DNA from 2 places in the Clostridium sp. DMHC 10 genome. Region 1 is predicted to be linked to the other one. Evidence: riboswitches for the same ligand, from Rfam matches in the RefSeq annotation. Region 1 holds a riboswitch; the other holds the start of a gene.

Evidence for each region. A riboswitch is a leader RNA that binds a small molecule or an ion and turns the genes downstream of it on or off. The one in region 1 is predicted to bind FMN.
Region 2: it holds a riboswitch for FMN, as region 1 does, so the genes downstream of both, ribD (bifunctional diaminohydroxyphosphoribosylaminopyrimidine deaminase/5-amino-6-(5-phosphoribosylamino)uracil reductase RibD) here and AGR56_RS11055 (ECF transporter S component) in region 1, are expected to answer to the same signal.

What each region holds. Positions count from the first base shown of each region.
Region 1 is NZ_LGVB01000015.1:1,867,297-1,874,074, forward strand. Features, by position in the region: gene AGR56_RS11045 (M28 family metallopeptidase) at 1-42, opposite strand, end outside; gene AGR56_RS11050 (Tex family protein) at 183-2,339, shown strand; FMN riboswitch at 2,387-2,502, shown strand; gene AGR56_RS11055 (ECF transporter S component) at 2,592-3,218, shown strand; gene rimI (ribosomal protein S18-alanine N-acetyltransferase) at 3,232-3,693, opposite strand; gene tsaB (tRNA (adenosine(37)-N6)-threonylcarbamoyltransferase complex dimerization subunit type 1 TsaB) at 3,686-4,399, opposite strand; gene tsaE (tRNA (adenosine(37)-N6)-threonylcarbamoyltransferase complex ATPase subunit type 1 TsaE) at 4,396-4,854, opposite strand; gene AGR56_RS11075 (HD domain-containing phosphohydrolase) at 4,922-6,157, opposite strand; gene AGR56_RS22795 (zinc ABC transporter substrate-binding protein) at 6,422-6,778, shown strand, end outside.
Region 2 is NZ_LGVB01000015.1:2,226,873-2,233,650, reverse strand. Features, by position in the region: partial or broken gene AGR56_RS12815 (bifunctional 3,4-dihydroxy-2-butanone-4-phosphate synthase/GTP cyclohydrolase II) at 1-715, opposite strand, end outside; partial or broken gene AGR56_RS19625 (riboflavin synthase) at 797-1,369, opposite strand; gene ribD (bifunctional diaminohydroxyphosphoribosylaminopyrimidine deaminase/5-amino-6-(5-phosphoribosylamino)uracil reductase RibD) at 1,374-2,456, opposite strand; FMN riboswitch at 2,613-2,726, opposite strand; gene AGR56_RS12805 (hypothetical protein) at 2,786-3,793, opposite strand; gene AGR56_RS12800 (hypothetical protein) at 3,771-4,229, opposite strand; gene AGR56_RS12795 (HAMP domain-containing sensor histidine kinase) at 4,244-5,650, opposite strand; gene AGR56_RS12790 (response regulator transcription factor) at 5,626-6,324, opposite strand.

The sequences.
Region 1 (6,778 bases):
TATCGATATTACAAGAAGGACGCATAAAATTATTTTTTTCATAATAACTCCTTTAAATTGATTTTCCATATATTTCTATGAATTTGCAAAGCCTTATATTACAAGTAAGTTGAAATACAGAAGTTTTTTATTTATAATAATATCATGTCTACAATTTGAATTTTTTGGAGGTAAAGTAGTTAATGAAAAATATAAGCAGCAGATTGGCAGAGGAATTTAAAATAAGTTTGAAGCAAGTTAACAGTGTTATAGAAATGCTTGACGAAGGGGCAACTGTTCCTTTTATAGCAAGATATAGAAAAGAAAAAACAGGTGGACTTGATGATATAGTATTAAGAGGTTTATCTGAAAGACTTATATATTTAAGAAATCTTGATGAAAGAAAAGAAGCTGTTATAAAATCCATAGATGAGCAGGGCAAACTTACCAATGAATTGAAGGAAAGCGTAACTAGTGCCGAAACCATAACTGAAGTTGAAGATTTATATAGGCCATATAAACCTAAGAAAAGAACAAGGGCTACAATAGCAGCTGAAAAGGGCTTAAAGCCTCTTGCAGATGAAATACTAAGTGGAAAATTTAAAGAAGATATTGAAGAATTTGCGAAAGGTTTTATAAGTGAAGAGAAACAGGTTAAATCTGTGGAAGAAGCCTTAAAAGGAGCACAGGATATAATAAGTGAAAGTATATCTGATGAAGCTGAATACAGAAAGTGGATTAGAAAGTATGTTTTCAAAAATGGGATTGTTGAAACCAAGGGAAGCAGTGAGGAATCAACACCTTATGAAATGTACTATGATTTTAAAGAAGCAGTAAGTAAAATACCTCCTCACAGAATACTTGCTATAAATAGAGGAGAAAAGGATAAAATACTTTCAGTTAAAATAACTTGTGAGGATGAAAAGATAATTGAATATTTAAATTTAAACTGTCTAAAAGGAAATGAAATTACAGATAAATACATAGAAGAAAGCGTAGCAGATTCATTAAAGAGATTAATATATCCATCTATAGAAAGAGAAATAAGAGCTGATCTTACAGAAAAAGGAGAAAATTCAGCTATAGAAATATTTAAAGCTAATTTAAAAGCACTACTAATGCAAGCTCCTATTAAAGGAAAAGCAGTTTTAGGATATGACCCTGGATTTAGAACTGGATGTAAGATAGCAGTACTTGATGAAACAGGCAAGCTTTTGGATACTGCAACAGTTTATGCTACTGCACCTCAAAATGATGTAGAAGGTTCTATAAAGACATTAAAGGAATTAGTTTATAAGTATGACGTTGGAATGGTATCACTTGGAAATGGGACTGCTAGCAGAGAATCAGAAGAGATTATAGCAAGACTCATAAGAGAAGTAAAAGAGGAAAAGGGAATTGAACTTTATTATGTAATCGTATCTGAAGCAGGGGCATCAGTTTATTCAGCCTCTGAACTTGGAACAAAGGAATACCCGGATATAAATGTATCCTTAAGAGGGGCAATATCCATAGGAAGAAGACTTCAAGATCCACTTGCAGAGCTTGTTAAAATTGATCCAAAATCTATAGGAGTAGGTCAATACCAGCATGATGTTGCACCTAAAAAGTTGGAAGATTCATTAAAAGGTGTGGTTGAGGATTGTGTTAATAATGTTGGAGTTGACCTTAATATTGCAACTCCCTCTCTTTTATCTTATGTATCTGGAATAAATGCTAATATAGCAAAAAATATAGTTGAATATAGAGAAGAAAATGGTAAATTCAAAAATAGAAAAGAACTTTTAAAGGTAAAGCGACTTGGACCAAAGGCTTTTGAACAATGTGCAGGATTCTTAAGAGTACCAGAAAGTGAAGAGTTACTTGATAATACTTCAGTTCATCCGGAATCTTATGATGCAGCCAAGGGTCTTTTAAGTAAGCTTGGTTATGAAGAAAGTGATATAAAAAATGGTAATCTAGCTAATATGGATTCTATGATAAAGCTTGTTGGAATAGATAAATTGGCTGAAGAACTTAAAGTTGGAGTTCCAACCCTTTCGGATATTATTAAAGAAGTAAAAAAGCCAGGAAGAGACCCAAGAGAAGAAATGCCAAAACCAATACTTAAAACAGGAATTGTTGATATAAAGCAATTAAAACCTGGTATGGTATTAACAGGAACGGTAAGAAATGTTGCTGATTTTGGTGCATTTGTTGATATAGGTGTTCATCAAGATGGGCTTGTGCATATAAGTCAGCTTTCTGATAGATTTGTAAAACATCCACTTGATGTTGTTAAAGTTGGAGACATAGTTGAAGTTAGAATTCTTGAGGTAGATGAAAAGAGAAATAGGATATCCTTAAGCATGAAAAAATAGCTTGATTAAATTTTTAAAATGAACTATAATAAAGATAATATAATATTGATATTCTTCAGGGCAGGGTTAATTTCCCTACCGGCGGTATAGCCGCGAGCCTTTTATGGCATGATTCGGTGAAACTCCGAGGCCGACAGTAAAGTCTGGATAAAAGAAGAAATAATAGTGTTTTTAATGTGCCCTGACTTTTTAGTTGGGGCTTTTATTATGCCACTTCTGGAGATATCAAACAAATAATAGGAGGCATATAAAATGAAAAATTCAAAACTTAGTAAACTTATTAAAATATCACTTTTAGGTGTAATTGGCTTTATAATTATGCTTATTGAATTTCCTATACCAATTTTTCCGAGCTTTTTGAAGATAGACTTTAGTGATCTTACAGCAGTTGTAGGTGGATTTGCAATGGGGCCAGTTGCAGGAATTGCAATAGAACTTGTAAAAAACTTGCTTGCATTATCCAAAACAGGGACAGCAGGGGTAGGAGAAATTGCTAACTTCTTAATAGGATCTTCTATGGTTTTAACTTCAAGTTTAATTTATAAGCATAAGAAAACAAAAATAAATGCTGTTATCGGATTGGTTATTGGTGTAGTTGCAATGTCCATAGCAGGCTGCCTTTTGAACTATTTTGTACTTTTGCCAATGTATGAAACAGCACTTCATTTTCCTATAAAGGCAGTAGTAGCAGCAACGCATGTAGTTAATCCTTATGTAACTGATCTTAAAAGTTTTATAATATTTGCAATAGTTCCATTTAATGTGATAAAAGGTGCAGTTATTTCAGCTGTAACTATGGCTGTATATAAGAAGATTTCACCAGTAGTTCACAAAGAGATAGAAGAAAATGTTTCGGCTTATAATAGAGCGTCAAAGTAATAAAAAAGTTCCTTCATAGGGAACTTTTTTGTATATTATGCTTCCACATTATAATCGCATCTTCATTGTTGTCATTATAGTAATTTTTACGAATTCCTTCTTCTATAAATCCATACTTTCTATATAAGTTTTTAGCTACATAATTTGAAGCTCTAACTTCAAGGGTTAGTGAATTTATGCTTTTTTCTTTACATATGTTAATAAGACCCTCTATGATTTTTTTGCCAGCTCCTATTCCTCGGAATTCTGGGTGTACAGCTATATTAGTTATATGACCTTCATCAAGTATAAGCCACATACCTCCATAACCTATCACTAGGTTATCCAGTTTGACAACAACATATTGTGCAAATTTGTTTGTAAGTTCTTTTTCCATTGAATCTTTAGTCCATGGCACAGAAAAGCTTAAGTTTTCAATGGATAGAATTTCTCTTAAATATTTTTTCTCAAAATCACAAATAACTAAATTATTCATCTATACTCCTTCCAGTTCTACTCTCATATTCTCTTTCTGCCTGTGATTTTCTTAAGTAAATTGGGGCGGAGGAAAGAGGGTTATCAAATTTTCCTTCCCGCATTAAATTCATTCCTAGTTCACATAAGCCAGAGGCTTTTACGAGGTTTAAATGACCAGGGGCAAAGTTAACTTTATTAAGCTCAGCTTCAAAGGTTTCTTTGAATTTTGGTACAGCATCACCTATAAAGGTTACAGGTAAATTATAATCCTTTAGGACTTTAATTAGATCATCTACTGAAATAGCCATATAATCGGAAATTTTATTAAAATTAGTATTTTCAAATTTATATATTGCAGTGTATACATTATTTCTTAAAGCATCTATTATAGGACATATTATGCCGCTAGTGTAAGCAAGGCTATAGGCCATGGTATCAAGAGAAGATATGCTTACAAAAGGTTTTTTAGAACCTTCACTAAGTCCCTTTACTACAGCCATGCCTATTCTAAGTCCAGTAAAAGAGCCAGGACCTTTTGAAACAACAAAACCGTCTAAATCATCTATGGATATTTTTAAATTTTTCAGAAGATAATCTATAATGTTCATAATTATTACCGAATGTTGTTTTTTATAATTAAAAGTAATTTCACCTAAAAGCTTATTATCATCCATTACGGCGCATGAAGCTGCTTCGGTAGCTGAGTCAATTGCTAGTAGTTTCATAATTTAATCTCCTTTACATAATCATATCTATTTCCAATATAATTTATTACTATTTGTCTATAATTTTCACCTTTATTTGGCAATTTCGTTATTGTAATATTTATTCGTTCCTCTGGAATTAAATCTTCAATATAATTTGACCATTCAATTACACTTACAGCGTCACTAAATATGTATTCATCAAATCCTATAGCATAAATTTCATCTGGATCATTAACTCTATAAACATCAAAATGATATAATTTAAGTCTTCCTTGATACTCGTTTACAATGTTAAAGGTTGGGCTAGTTATGTAATCATCTATTTTGAGTCCTTTGGCAATTCCTTTTGTAAAATGAGTCTTACCGGCTCCAAGATCACCATCCAGGCATACTATGTCACCTTGATTTAAAAGCTCACCAAGCTTTTCACCCAAATGTAAAGTTTTATCAACACTATCAATAACAAAAGTCATGTTATCACCTCTTAAAAGTATTTTATATCAAATCTTAAAAAAAGAAAAGGTAATATAAACTACTACCTTAACTATCTAAAGCATTTTTTAATTGTTCTACAGCTATAGGACATATAAAACCATCATTTGCCATTTCATTAAGTATTTTAAAAGCTTGGGTTTCTGATAAGCCTTTTCTATAAGGTCTATTTTCGATAAGCGCTTGATATATATCACATACTCCTAAAATTCTACACTCTTCAGATATTTTTTTTGCAGTTAAGCCCATAGGATATCCTTTTCCATTAAGTTTTTCATGATGAGAAGATGCCCAGTAGATTATATCATCAATTCCATCTATTCTCTCAAGAATGATTTTTGTGTAATATACATGAGATTTTATGATAGAAAATTCATCATCTGTAAGTGAAGCATTTTTGTCTAGTATTGAGGTTGGGATTGCAAGCTTACCTATATCATGAAGAAGACCAGCTATTCTCATTTTTACACATTTTTCTTCAGGATATCCAACATATTTTGATACAGTATAAGATAACTTTGAAATCCCTCTAGAATGTTCTGCTGTAAATTTACTTTTATTATCTATTATATTTGAAAGAATGTAAGCAATCTTTTCAAATTGATCTAAATCTATATTAGTGTCAATCTGGGGAGAGATGTTATCAAGTATAAAGTCCATAAAACCTATATTTTCTAAATCAAACCAGAAAATATCATTTTGAGTTATTGATAAAAAAGCTTTTACAACATTACTGTCAAAGATTGTATTTGTATTTTCTGAAACCCAGGATATAATTTTAGAACGCTGCTTATATGCAGGAATATTATCTCTATAAAGCAGTTCTAATAAGTCAGCCATATGTATTATTCTACTTTCAATTGGAATGCTTTTGTCCTTTAGGTGTAAGGGCCCGCTGCCATTAAAATTTTCGTGATGGTATAGTATTATTTTGGATATATCGCTATAAATAGGAAGATTTTTTATGATGGATTCTCCAATTATACAATGTTCCTTAATAAAAGCAGATGAGGTATGACTTTTGTTTAAAGAGTTAGCTGCTCCTATATCATGCAGTAAAGAAGCTATGTATAAATTTTTAATGGACTCTTCAGGTAAACTAAGTCTTTTACCTACCTTTAATGCTATGTAGGTTGTACGTTTTGAATGATTCAAAAATTTATGGTTAGCTAAAGGTATGTTTGAAATCTCCTCAATTACCGTTGAATTCTCAATAGAGCTTATTTGAGAAAGATCTAAAGCTAAAGATATTGCTCTTATGATTTTTTCAAAACATATACTCATAATTTTCCTCCGTAAAGTAATTCTACTATAATATTCTATCATATTTAAAATAATTATAAAACGACAAAATATACTTAAAAAGAAAATAGTATTAAAATTTTGCTAAAATATCTTATATTAATATATTAAAATAGGATAACAGATAATGTTTTAATGTTGAGTTGGATATGTATATATAATATAATGTTATTGATATAATATTAAAGTATAATAGGATGTAAAGTCTTTTTACTTTTTTGTTGATTTTTATTTGAGGTGAATATTATGAAAAAATTTCTATATTATATTATGGTTTTTATAATTATAGTGTCATTTTCTGGTTGTAAAAATAATTCTAAAACCAATGTGAATGTACCAAAAGAAAAAAATAGTAAAAGTCAAGGTGTAAGTCTTGATATAATGGTTACAAACAAATATCTTTATAACATAGTTAAAAGTATAACTGGCGATAAGGATAATGTTCAGTTTATGTTTAAAGATGATAATACTATAAAACAATTTAAGTTTACAGAAGACAGTTTGAATAATGTAAGCAAATATGATTTATTTATGTATACATCAGCTGATTTTGAACCGTGGGTATCAAGTTTTCAAAATAAACTAGATAAAAATAAGGTTGGA
Region 2 (6,778 bases), 360 kb from region 1:
CTAAGTTTTCTTTTCCATTAACAATATTCCTGTATCCAATAACCTTAAATTCACCATATTTAGTTGGAAGCTTGGCCTCTGCTTCTCTTTTTACAAAGCTTTCTGTTCTCTTCCTATACTCAATAAGCTTCTCAACAGATATAATTTTAATATTATGTTCTTTTGAAAATTCAATTAACTGTGGAAGCCTTGCCATATGACCATCTTCATTCATAATTTCACAGCATACTCCAACTCCTGTTTTAAAACCAGCAAGTTTAACTATATCTACTGTAGCTTCCGTGTGACCTGTTCTATCTAGTACGCCATTTTTTCTTGAACGAAGCGGAAATGTATGTCCAGGCTTTAAAAAATCCTCTGCCTTTGAATTTTTATCTGCAAGTTTATTAATGGTATACGCCCTTTCAAAGGCAGAAATTCCTGTTGTGGTTCCAACTGCATCAACAGAAACACCAAAAGCTGTTCCAAAATATTCAGTATTTTTATCAACCATTTGATCTATATCAAGTCTATCCATTGTTTCTCCATCCATTGGAGTGCATATAAGTCCTCTTGCATATTTTGCAATAAAATTAAGTGTTTTTCCAGTGACCTTTTCTCCTGCCATTACAAGATCGCCTTCATTTTCCCTATCTTCATCATCAACAACTATAATCATTTTTCCTAATTTTATATCTTCTATAGCTTCCTCAATCGTATTAAACTTATCTTCCACTACTACCCCTCCTAAGCAAATCCATTTTCTGTTAAAAATTCTTCTGTAATACCACGTTTTTTTACGAACATTCTGTATATTTATAAAATTTTGAATATACTTACCTACAATGTCACACTCAATATTTACAAGATTGCCTTCTCTTATCCATGTCAAAGTAGTTTTTTCCTGAGTATGTGGTATTAAATAAAATTTAAAACAACTTGTTCCAACTTCTCCACAAGTCAAACTTACACCGTCCACAGCTACTGACCCTTTGTAAATTAACTTACTTGCAAGTTCAGTATCCACTTTTATTACAAACTCAATTGCTATATCATCCTTTCTAACTTTGTCAACAATTCCCACTCCATCTACATGTCCACTTACTATGTGACCACCAAATCTATCTCCCAGTGCTAATGCTCTCTCAAGATTAACCCTGCTTCCTATTTTTAAATTTTTTAAGCTTGTAATCCGCTTTGTTTCTGGCATAACATCAAATTCACCTTTTTCTATAGATGTAACAGTAAGACATACGCCATTTACAGCAACACTATCTCCAATGCTTATATTTTTCATTATCTTTGCAGCCTTAATTCCTAATTTTATTGAAGAAGCCGATTCTCTAATTGTATTAATTTCTCCAACTTCTTCTATTAAACCTGTAAACAACTGCTCACACTCCTTTTATATACCCTTCTACTAAAATATCCTGTTCTATATTTTTTAGTTTTATATTTGAAACTTTTATAGCTTTACTTAAGCATTCTATTCCAGCACCACCAATGGTTGTTTTAGCTTCTTCACCACCAAGCAGTATAGGCGATATAAAACACATAACTTTATCTACAATTTTTTCCTTAATACAAGAAAAATTCAAAGTACTTCCACCTTCAAGCAAAATACTATCTATATTAAGCTCTCCAAGCTTCATCATAAGATAATTCAAATCAACCATTTTATTTTTTGTTGGTGTTTCAATTATTAAAACTCCTATATCTTTTAGCTGCTTCAGCTTAACTTTATCTGCTTTTTCTGTTACTGCAATAATAATCTTTCTATATTTTAAAGTATCTAATATTTTAGAGTTCAAGGGTATTCTAAGCTTTGAATCTACAATTATAGCAGTTGGACTTTTGCAAACTTCCCCTTCTAATCTTGTTGTAAGCAGTGGATCATCTGCAATAATAGTTCCTATCCCAACCATTATTCCCATAATATTATTCCTTAAATAATGCACATATTTTCTAGAAGCTCCTGAACTTATCCACTTTGATTGTCCAGTTACAGTTGATATCTTTCCATCTAAGGTTGAAGCTGTTTTCATAATAACGTAAGGTTTTTTCGTAGTTATATATTTAACAAATACCTCATTTAATTTTAAAGCTTCTTTCTGAAGTACCCCATTTAAAACCTCTATTCCATTTTGTTTAAGTATTTCAATTCCTTTTCCACTAACAAGCGGATTAGGATCCCTCATAGCAATTATTACTCTCTTTATTCCTGCCTTAACTAATGCCAAAGCACATGGAGGTGTTTTTCCAAAATGCGAACAAGGTTCTAAAGTAACATATATATCTGCACCAATTGCTTTTTTTCCTGCTATATTTAATGCATTAATTTCCGCATGATTTCCTCCAAAATATTCATGATATCCTTCTCCAACTATTTCTCCATCCTTTACTATAACTGCCCCAACCATTGGATTTGGATTTACACGCCCTCTCCCCCTTGCCGCAAGTTCAAGAGCTCTTTTCATAAAAAAATCGTTAATTTTAAATCACCTACCAATACTTATTAAACCTTAAATATACTTTTACTAAAGTAGGACTAAAAATTGTGCGCACAAAAAAGTCCCTAAAATTATCTTTCAGGGACTTGAATACCAAAAAATATGCATCAAAAACACATACTTTCTTTCCTTCTTTCATCCAGACTTTAACTGTCGGCCCCGGAATTTAACCGGATCTGCCAAATGGCTTGCGGCTTTACCGCCGATCGGGAATTTCACCCAACCCCGAAGGATAATCTCTATTTAATTATTTTTAGTTTACCATTGTAATTTAATTATGTCAATAATATTACTCTCTACTTTATATTCTGAAAAGTCTTATCCCACTTATCAACGTATGAGCCAGTTGCCCATTGGGACATAACTACCTGAGCATTTTCATCAATAGCTATAGTTTTCTCTATTTTTTCTATTGAATTATTTTCAATACTTACTATATTTAGCTTATTGTCCGTTATTGTAATCATAAAATTATTATTTAAAGATGTATACGCATCTAAAACGTCCGGAAACTTGTATTGAATGGTTTTAAAAGGAATAAATAAACGATCATAAGTAGTCAATATTTTAGGCACCTCTATATTTACATTAAAATCTTCATTTGCAATTCTTCCTCTTATTATCCATTTTCCTTTAGATCTTACAATTCCCCAATTGGTCTCAAGTTCATCTTTATCTAACTTATAATCAGATTTACCTGTCTTTACAAGGTATTCCTCTGCATTTCTACTTAGTAAATCATTATTGTTATTTCCTATTATTTTTGAAAATGCAACACTATTGCCATAAATGTTATCCAATGGCAATACAGAAAGATAAGTTTTTGATACATATTTGCCATAACTGTTTGTTTTTAATTCACTATTCTCAAGAGATATATACTCATTTCCAACAAAGTTTATTTTATAATCAATAGTATTATCCTGTTTAGCAGAACTTACATTTTTAACTATACTATTTGCAGCAGTATTAAGTGTTCCTGTCCAAATTTGATCCCTAACATATACTCCATTTTCATTTATCTTATCAACTCCAACCATCATAAAACCATTTTTTCTTGGAACAATTAAATTATTCATTTCCTTTATGCCAAATTGATTTTTATCATTACTATTTATCCAAATTGTCTTATATTGATAGCCATAATCAGTACTATATCTTAATCCTATAAGCACACCATTTTGTGCCATGACTTTTTTCTTTCTATCGCCATCTGTAAGTTTATTTTCATCAGGTCCTTTGGACCTATTTTTATTAATTTTTATTGTTCCATTTTTTTCTTTAAGAAAAAAACACGCCTTCATAATTCTTCAATATAAGGTTATCACTAACTTGTATATATTCATCATAAAATGAATTTCTAGAGGAAATAGTTACAACCTTTACCTCCTTCTCATCTATTCCAAGTTGAGAAGGTTTTATTTTAAAATTAGATTCAAAATAATTTTCAGTGTCAACTACTTTTATCTTATAGTTGGGTTTTTTACAAATGTCATTATTAAATCTTGCTTCAAAATTACTAAAAATAGCTTTTTTACCTATAATACTTTTAATTTTTTCATCTGTTAAATTTGTTTGCCCTGCTTTCACAAACTTAGAAACTGTCCACTCACCATATAATGGAACCCTTGAAGTTTTAGTAGGTGCAATTCTAACATTAAAATACAAATTCATATTTTTGTAAAGCAAAAAAGCTGTTACGATTACAAAAACGAAAATTATAGTATTAATTTTTTTCAAATTATCACCTTTTTCTATAATATAGGTAGTATTATACGCACCTCGGTTCCCTTTCCAAGCTTACTATTAATTTCAAGTTTACCACTATGAAGTTCTACTATTTCCTTACAAATAGATAAGCCTATGCCATTACTTGATTTACTACTTTTCCCCTTAAAAAACTTTTCTGTAACTCTTGGCAAATCGCTTTCCGGTATACCAATTCCAGAATCTTTTACAATTATTATTAAGTTATCGTCTTTAGTTTTAGCTTTAAGCTCAACTGTACCATTTTCTTCTGTAAATTTAAATGCATTATCAAGGATATTTATTAAAAGTTGCTTTATTCTGTTTTCATCTACAAGTACAATAGGAATGTTATCATCCATTGTTACCATAAATTTAATATTGTTTCTTAACGCTTTAAGCGACATTTGCTTCTGTATATATAAAATTGTATTTACAATATTAACATTATTTCTTTTTAGAACTATTTTTCCTGAAATAAATTTTGAAAAATCAAGAAGTTCTTCTACAAGCTTTGATAATCTATCACTTTCAGTTTCTATTATATTGAGTCCAGAAATCATCTCTTCTTTATCCTCTAAATTTCCAGTACGTATTGTTGATGCCCATCCTTTTATGGATGTTAATGGGGTCCTAAGCTCATGTGACATAGATGCCATAAACTCATTTTTTAAATTATCATTTTTTAATATTTCGTCAGCCATAACATTAATAGTATCAGACAATTCGCCTATCTCATCATCCCTCTTTTTTACTATTCTCTCATTAAAGTTTCCAGAGGAAATCTTCTTAGCCATTTCTGTAATTTCTCTTAGAGGTTTTACTATAGAATTAGATAAAAACATGCTTGATATTCCGCCAATTGCAATTATACAAATGCCTATTAATATAAGAATAAAGCTTATCTTTATTATGGTCATATCAACATCTTGTACAGATGTTATAAATCTTAGTACTCCTTCTATTTTTCCTTTTGACTTTAGTGGATAGGATATGCAAAGTATCTTCTCCTTAGAGTTTTCGTCTCTCTCTATAACTTTTCCGGCTTCACCCTGCAGTGCCTTTTTTATATCCTTGCTTTTCACCTTCTCTTCTGTAAAATTCCCAATAGAATCCATAAGCATATTGCCAGATTTGTCTATTATTTGCACTTCTGCATGTGTATTATTCCAAAATACATCTGCATTATTTTGAACATTTTCTTTAAGTGTATTTGTAGACAAGTACATATCGTAAAAATTAGCTGAAACTTTTATTTGGTTTAGAAGAAGATTTTCAATATTATTATAGTAATACTTATCCACAGCAACAATAAAGAAAAGTTCAAAGCTTACTACAGTTACGGTTATTAAAAAAAGATAACTTCCAAGTAGTCTAGCTCTTATGCCCTTCAAGCTTGACTCTCCTTTCTCCATCTATATCCTATTCCCCAAACTGTCTCAATATATTTAGGGTTAGATGAATCGTCTTCTATTTTCTCTCTAAGCCTTCTTATATTAACATCAACTATTTTTGTATCTCCAAGATAGCTGTATCCCCAAACTTGATCCAAAAGTTCAGCACGACTTAAGGCTTTTCCAGAATTCTCTATAAATATTTTTACAAGTGAATATTCCTTTGGTGTTAAATCCAGCTCCTTGTCACTCTTATATACTTTTCTAGCTAAATTATCAACTTTAAAAACACCTGAAACTAAAATGTTATCATTATTTTTAGTCTCATTATCCATACGCCTCAGGATAGCATTTACCCTTGCTATAAGTTCAAGTGGATTAAAAGGCTTTACCATATAATCGTCCGCCCCAAATTCAAGTCCCATGATTTTGTCCATATCCTGACTTCTTGCGGTAAGTATTATTATTCCAATATCGCAAAACTTTTTTCTAAGAATTTCACAAGTTTTAAAACCATCCATTCCTGGAAGCATAACATCCAATATTACAATATCTGGCTTATCAATGGTAGCTTTTTCAATTCCTTCTTCTCCTGATTCCGCCTCAATAACAATAAAATTGTTTCTCTTAAAGTTTATTTTAATAAATCCTCTTATGGATGCTTCATCTTCAACTATCAATACTTTTTTTCCCATATTTCACCTCTAACTAGCAATAAAAAAATCATTTTTCTTCAAAAAAATTACATAAATTCAATGTAATTATATCACACTTTATTTTCAAACTTATTTCTTATCTATTTATTGTAACTATTTTGTAACTTTAATATATATAAACATTTATTAATACGTTAACAAAATGTACATTGAATAATAAAAATACATGTGATATTTTATAAGTAGACAACATAAAAGTTTGAAATGACTAATACCAGTTTTATCCTGTGAAACTGGTATTTATCTAAGAGCACAGAGTACGGAGTACAGAGTACAGTGAAGGATGATTTTTCTCCGCTATCGCTTCGAAAAATCTTAAGTTTAATGCTTACGCATGGCATAAAGTATAGTGCTCAGCGCAGCTGACACTATCAAGTTCTAAGATTTACCTGAGAGAAACGAAAGGTAAATCCACCTTCACTGTACTCTGTCA